DNA from 2 places in the Paenibacillus spongiae genome. Region 2 is predicted to be linked to the other one. Evidence: riboswitches for the same ligand, from Rfam matches in the RefSeq annotation. Region 2 holds a riboswitch; the other holds the start of a gene.
The links. A riboswitch is a leader RNA that binds a small molecule or an ion and turns the genes downstream of it on or off. The one in region 2 is predicted to bind cyclic di-GMP.
Positions count from the first base shown of each region.

Region 1: it holds a riboswitch for cyclic di-GMP, as region 2 does, so the genes downstream of both, L1F29_RS23345 (transglutaminase-like domain-containing protein) here and L1F29_RS32770 (putative bifunctional diguanylate cyclase/phosphodiesterase) in region 2, are expected to answer to the same signal.

Region 1 is NZ_CP091430.1:5,134,847-5,138,053, reverse strand. It holds gene L1F29_RS23350 (LPXTG cell wall anchor domain-containing protein) at 1-1,672, shown strand, start outside; cyclic di-GMP riboswitch class I at 1,816-1,897, shown strand; cyclic di-GMP riboswitch class I at 1,933-2,013, shown strand; gene L1F29_RS23345 (transglutaminase-like domain-containing protein) at 2,028-2,843, shown strand; gene L1F29_RS23340 (class D sortase) at 2,908-3,207, opposite strand, start outside.
Region 2 is NZ_CP091430.1:7,297,978-7,301,184, forward strand. It holds gene L1F29_RS32770 (putative bifunctional diguanylate cyclase/phosphodiesterase) at 58-1,515, opposite strand; cyclic di-GMP riboswitch class I at 1,782-1,874, opposite strand; gene L1F29_RS32775 (cupin domain-containing protein) at 2,066-2,569, shown strand; gene L1F29_RS32780 (response regulator) at 2,676-3,207, opposite strand, start outside.

The sequences.
Region 1 (3,207 bases), 2.2 Mb from region 2:
GCCGCACAGCGTTACAGCCGGATCGGATTTCGATCCAAAGGGGCAAGCCAAGCTCAACGGATTCAAGAACGGATCTTATAATCCGGTAACGAAGAAGGTTACGTGGAAGGTTGGCTTTAACTACAACGGCAAAACGGTCAGCAACGCTGAACTGATCGATCCGCTGCTTGCCGGTCAATCATTCGTAGACGGATCGTTGAAATTGTTTGACATGAGCATTAAGAAGGACGGGGGGTTCCAGATTGCCAGCACCCCTATTCCAGATGACGGAACGATTTATACGCACTCCGTCGATGGAGATAACAAGCTGCATGTGAAGTTTAATCAAACGATCGACAAGCCTTACTATGTCACGTTCGAAACGATATTGGATAATACGATTATCGCGGATAAAGTAGAAAATACGGCATATCTGCATGAGGGAATCGATAAAGTTACCGAAGGCTTGTACGCATCGGTTGCGATTCCCCACGGTACCGAGTATGTAACGAAGGGCGGCAAGCAGAACGGGGGCGACATTGATTGGACGATTACGATCAATCAAGGTCAATCCCATGTTACGAATGCCAAAATTATCGATGAATCCAGCGATGGGCAAATCATCAAAGAAGATTCGTTCCATCTATATCAAGCGATTGTTGACGGGAACGGCGGAGTGACGAAGGACGTAAGCAAAGAGCTGGTCCAAGGAACGGATTATACCGTTGCCGTAACGAAGGCAGCCGGCGGCGGACAAACCTTCGAACTTTCTTTCAAGAATCCGATCAGCACCGCTTACATCTTGGAATACAAATCTACGATTGCCGCGGACGACGGGGATGAGTTAAGCAACGCAGTCACGTTCGCGGGCACGGGCGTAAACGTAACCGATTTGAGCTCGGAGAAGACCATCGTAGTCGGCAAATCGTCCGGGTCGGGTACAGGCAGCGGATTGAGAGGCAGCCTGTCCATCCTTAAGGTTGATGAGAAGAACACAGTCGTAACGCTTCCTGGTGCCGTATTCCAATTAGATCGCAAGCTATCGAATGGGACGATTGTACCGGGCAGCCAGCAGACGACCGATGCGGACGGCAAAGCCGATTTCACAAATCTCAGATACGGCACTTACATCTTGAAGGAGATCAAAGCTCCTGCAGGATACGAGTTGAATGCAGCTGATCTTGAAGTTACGATTAATTCGGCGAACGCGCTCGAAACGATAACGAACAAGAAGCTGCCGGATCCGCCGGTTAATCCGACTCCTCCGCCAGTATTTCCTTGGCCGCCGGTAGTAGATCCAGGCGAGCCGACGGAACCGGAAGAAGAAGTTGATCCGGAAACGCCAACAGAGCCGGGAGAGGAAGAAACGCCTCCGACCAAGCCTGGAGAGCCGACAGATCCGTCAGAGCCGGGCAAACCGGGAACTCCGACAGATACGACTAACCCGAGCAAACCGGGGACGAACGTCAAGCCGGGTACTTCGCCCGAGGACTTGTATGAAGTTGATACGGATCGTAATCCGCTTGGAGGCCTGGACGGAGGCCCGAAAGGAAAACCATCCAGCAGTGGGCTCACAACCTTGCCGAAGACCGGAGAAGACAGCAGCCTGCCGTATCAATTTGCGGGTCTTGGCATTATTATTCTGGGAGCATTCATGCTCATCAGAAGAAGAATGAACGGCAAGACGCAATAATAGCGATCCAATGGGGCGGGGCCTGATGCAAGCGCGTCAGGCCTCGCCAATCATCGCGAAATTATTGCATGAATAGATAGACAGTAGTCTAGCAGTCATGTATATTGAACATAGAATCCAGTGATTATGTCGTAGATAAAGCCACACGATAACGGCAAACCTGTCGAAAGGCAGGGACGCAAAGCTACAGGGCCTTCCCGGAATGGATGGCAGCCAGCTACCGAATGTTCAGGCTTTTTTTGTTTGTTCCGATGAAACAAGTACGATAACGGCAAACCTGCCGAAAGGCAGGGACGCAAAGCTACAGGGCCTTCCCGAATGGATGGCAGCCAGCTACCGAAAGGAGTTTTATCCGATGAGAAAATTGTCGTTTATGATAATGGTAGTTATTATTCTGACAGCAGCTATAATTCCGAGTGCGTCTGCCGCTGAGGCGGAAGACGAACGGCTTGACCTGTCCAAGCTGGATAAGGGAGCGATCGGAATTCGTTATGATGCCCCTGCGGGCAAGGTGACGAAAGCCGTCATTACGAAGGGTGCAAATTCATACACTTACTCATTGGATAAGGCGAAAGCAACGAAGCCGATATGGCTCCCTCTCCAAATGGGCAATGGGGCATACAGCGTTGTCATTTTGGAGAATGTGACGAAGACGAAATACCGGGCGGTCTTGTCCAAGTCGGTTACGGTCAAAGTGCCGAACGGAGCGGATATCTACTTGCACTCGATCCAGCATGTAAACTGGATGGATGCAAAGAAAACCGCCGCCAAAGCAAAGGAACTGACCCGCAACAGCAAGACGGATGAAGAAAAGGCTAAGGCCATCTACCAATACATCATTAGCAATGTGAAATATGACTTCGTGCTGGCCAAGAAGCTGACCGACTCGGCTTATATACCGGACATTGACGCAACGCTCGCAGCAAGCAAAGGGGTATGCTACAATTTCGCCTCCTTATATGCCGCGATGCTCCGCAGCGAAGGCATACCGGCCAAGCTTGTGATGGGAACAACCAGCCAGGTTGACGGCTACCATGCCTGGAATGAAGTCTATTTGAACGGAAAATGGGTTCTGGTGGATACGACGGTCGATACCGGTTTGAAAAAATCCGAAAAACCGTTCACCTTCGCAAAATCCGCCAAAGATTATAAAGTGGAAAAGACCTATTGATCTGCTGCAGATACCAAAAAACTGCCGGGCATTCGCTCCGGCAGTTTTATTATTTTGGAAGAATTCAGCTCTCCAGGGAGGCTTGTACAATCAGCCTGTGAGTCGGGTTCTTCAGCGGCTCGCACGTAATCAGCGTAACGATCGACTCCTTGTCGCTGCTTGCCAGAACCGATAAGTCGGTCGGTTCCACGATCGAAATTTTGTTCACATTATAAGTCAATTGCTTATCGTTCGTTTGAATCGTAATTTTATCGCCAATCTCAAGCTCGTTCAACCGGTTGAATAAACGGCCCTTGGTTCTGGCTCGATGAGCCGCTATGGCGGCATTGCCGGTTTGACCGATTGGATTCGTCTCCGTCATATG
Region 2 (3,207 bases):
TAGCGGAAGGGGACTTTTTTAATTAATACCGCGTTGGAACGAAGAAAAAAAGCGCCGCTACACGGCGCCTTCTTCGCGATCCGATATGGGATGAAGCCGTTCGAACTCCATGGCCGTAACCGGCTTCATAAAGTAATAACCTTGAATCCAATGACAACCCTGCGAACGCAAAAATTCGAACTGCTCCTCCGTCTCTACGCCTTCGGCGATGACAGTAAGCTTCAAGCTTCCCGCCATGGCCACGATGGCCTTCACAATCGCCGCCTGACCCGGACAACCGGGAACGTAGTTGATGAACATCTGAGCGATCTTCAGCGCATCGGCCTGGACCCCCATTAAGTAGCTCAACGAAGAATAGCCGGTCCCAAAGTCGTCTATCGCGAATTGAACGCCCTGCTGCTTGAGTGGGAGCAGCTTGGCAAGCGTCTCCTTCTCTTCCCGGATGGCGACGCCTTCCGTAATCTCAAGCATTAAATACTGGGGTGGCAGCCCTGTCTCCCCCAGAATCGCCAGCACATTCTCGGCATAATCCGATTCGTCCAATTGACGGGGGGATACATTCACCGAAATTCGGAACGGCGGTAACCCCCGCTGGAGCCAATCGGCGGCTTGGCTGCAGGCGGTTCGCAGAACCCATTCCCCGATCGGCACGATAAGTCCCGTCTCTTCGGCAAGGGGAATGAAATCGGCCGGCGATACCAGCGGACCAACCCGCGGCTGCCATCTGATCAGAGCCTCTGCGCCGACCAATTGCTTATTGCCGGCGCCATATTGCGGCTGGTAATGGAGCACAAACTCCTCCTGCTCGAGCGCCTTGCGCAACGCTTGCTCAATGGCAAGATTCTTCTTGAACGCGCGATTTAACTCCTTCGTATGGAAGCAGCATTTGTTTCGGCCGAGCGCCTTCGCCTTGTATAAGGCGATATCCGCATTCCTCATCAGATCCATCGTCGTCGTTCCGTCCTCGGGGGCAACGGTAATTCCGATGCTGCCCGTCAATCGCAGCTCAAGCGGAGCGAGCTGCAACGGCGTACCCATCACATCCAGCATGGCCTGCGACCACTCGAAAGGCTCGTCGCGCCCATCGATGTCCGTGAAGAGTACGGCAAACTCGTCTCCGCCGAGCCGGGCTACCGTAATCCGGCTATCGCTGCTTTCCTTCAGCCGTCTGCCGACCAGCCGGATAATTTCGTCGCCGGTTGTGTGGCCGTAGATATCGTTTATGTATTTAAACCGGTCCAGATCGATGAACATGACCGCCAGCATACGACTTGCTTGGTCCGGCTCTTCCAGCCGCCGGAGCTCTTGCGTCAGCTTCTTCTCGAAATAGTGACGGTTCGGCAATCCCGAGAGCATGTCATGATGGGTCATAAATGCCGTTCGTTCCAGCAGTCTTCGTTCCTTTCGCAGGAACGCTTCACTCTCCGCCGATAGCATTCTTTTTTTGCTTAACCAATACAAATGAGCGATAAGATATACGATAACCAGGAGCAAAGCAAAAACATATGCCGGCACTTCCATCTTCCCTCCTACAGGCTTGTCTTCGTTTTTGTCCGAGTAATAAGCAGAGACGCTTTCGCCGTCTTCTGCGGCGAAGTAAGCTTCTCCCTCTGAATAAGACCAGAATCGCGTTGGCAATCAGCCTTGAACTTTCCGATCGCGCGGGGAGAGCGGCGGACGCCGTCCCAGCGACGTCAGTAGTTTCTCCCCTCAGAAATAAGCAAAGCCTACGCTTTGCTTATATAAAAAAGAACTATCCGCCCCCCGGATAGTTCTCCACAGCTGGCGGTCTGGCAACCATAGCAAATCTGCCGATCTGCGTTAGGCCCATGACTTTGCGTCCTTATTTTTCAATAAGTTTGCCTTTAAGATGAAATTATGTATGTTTTGGTTGATGTAGTGCTTATTAACTATTAATAACATGACTATATAACCATTATAGGGGCGTGGACTTCCACTGTCTATATAGTAATATCGAATCATGTCGAAATAAGGAATGTTTAATCGGAAAAGAATGGGTTCGCGTATAAATCGATTCGAGCTGATGAATGGAGGCTGCTTTACAATGGAACAAACCGGGGTTCAAATCTATTATTTCGAAGACGATGGCGTCATGCCGAATAACCGCCATCTCCCTGTCATCCTGTACCTGGGCGCCATGAAAGAGGATACCGCGCAAACCGAACGCCGTTTTAACCGGAACAATTGGCGGAACAGCTGGACGAACGGCGTGTTCGACTTCCATCACTACCATAGCAACGCACATGAAGTATTGGGCGTGACGAGAGGCTCAGCAGCCCTGCAGCTGGGAGGCGTGCAAGGAACTGAAGTGTCTGTCCAGGCCGGGGATGTCGTCGTTCTCCCGGCAGGCACCGCGCATAAGAAGCTAAGCGCAAGCGCTGACTTTCAAGTTGTAGGGGCATACCCGGATGGTATGAATTACAACCTCCGCAAGGAAGCACCTGAAGACAGATTGAAGTCCTTGGATGAGATTCCGCATGTGCCTCTGCCGGAGATGGATCCTGTGTATGGACCTATTGGACCCCTTATGAAATATTGGCGAAAATAAACCATATCATTATAACATAATCAACCTGTAACAGCCCCTATATTAAAATAAAAAATCAGGAATTCGCTCTCTCGCGTCATCCTGATTTTTGCAGTATTTCACACAATCATCTGGCTGCCTGTTGCCCCTTGCGGTAGTCCAGCGGCGTTGCGCCGGCATATTCGGAGAACAAACGGGAAAAATATCGCGAATTCGGTATCCCCACGCTATCGGCCACTTCGTATACCTTCATATCCGTTGTCCGAAGCAGGCTCTTCGCCCGATCCAGCCGGCAATCCTGCACATAGTCGTGAAAGCTCTTGCCGGTCTCGTTGCGGAAGAGCGCGGCGAACCAGCTGGGGCTCAAGTTGACCTGCCTCGCCGCGTTGGCCAGCTCAATCTGCGCGTAATCGCGCGCGATAAGGCGCAGCGCCTCCTTGATCTCCTTGCGCATGCGGCCGGTATGCCCGCCATTGCGCTGCGCCATGAGACCGGCAAGCTGCCGCGCCTCGCAAGCGAGCACGGAAGCGTGAAGCGCCGATTCCGCCGCTTGCTTGAACCGCTCCAGCGGCCAGGCCGGCTCGGCGTCCGCGCTCTTCTCCCAGCTGAACGATTCCAACTGGGCCGCGATTAACAGCGCCATCCGTCTCGCTTGGACC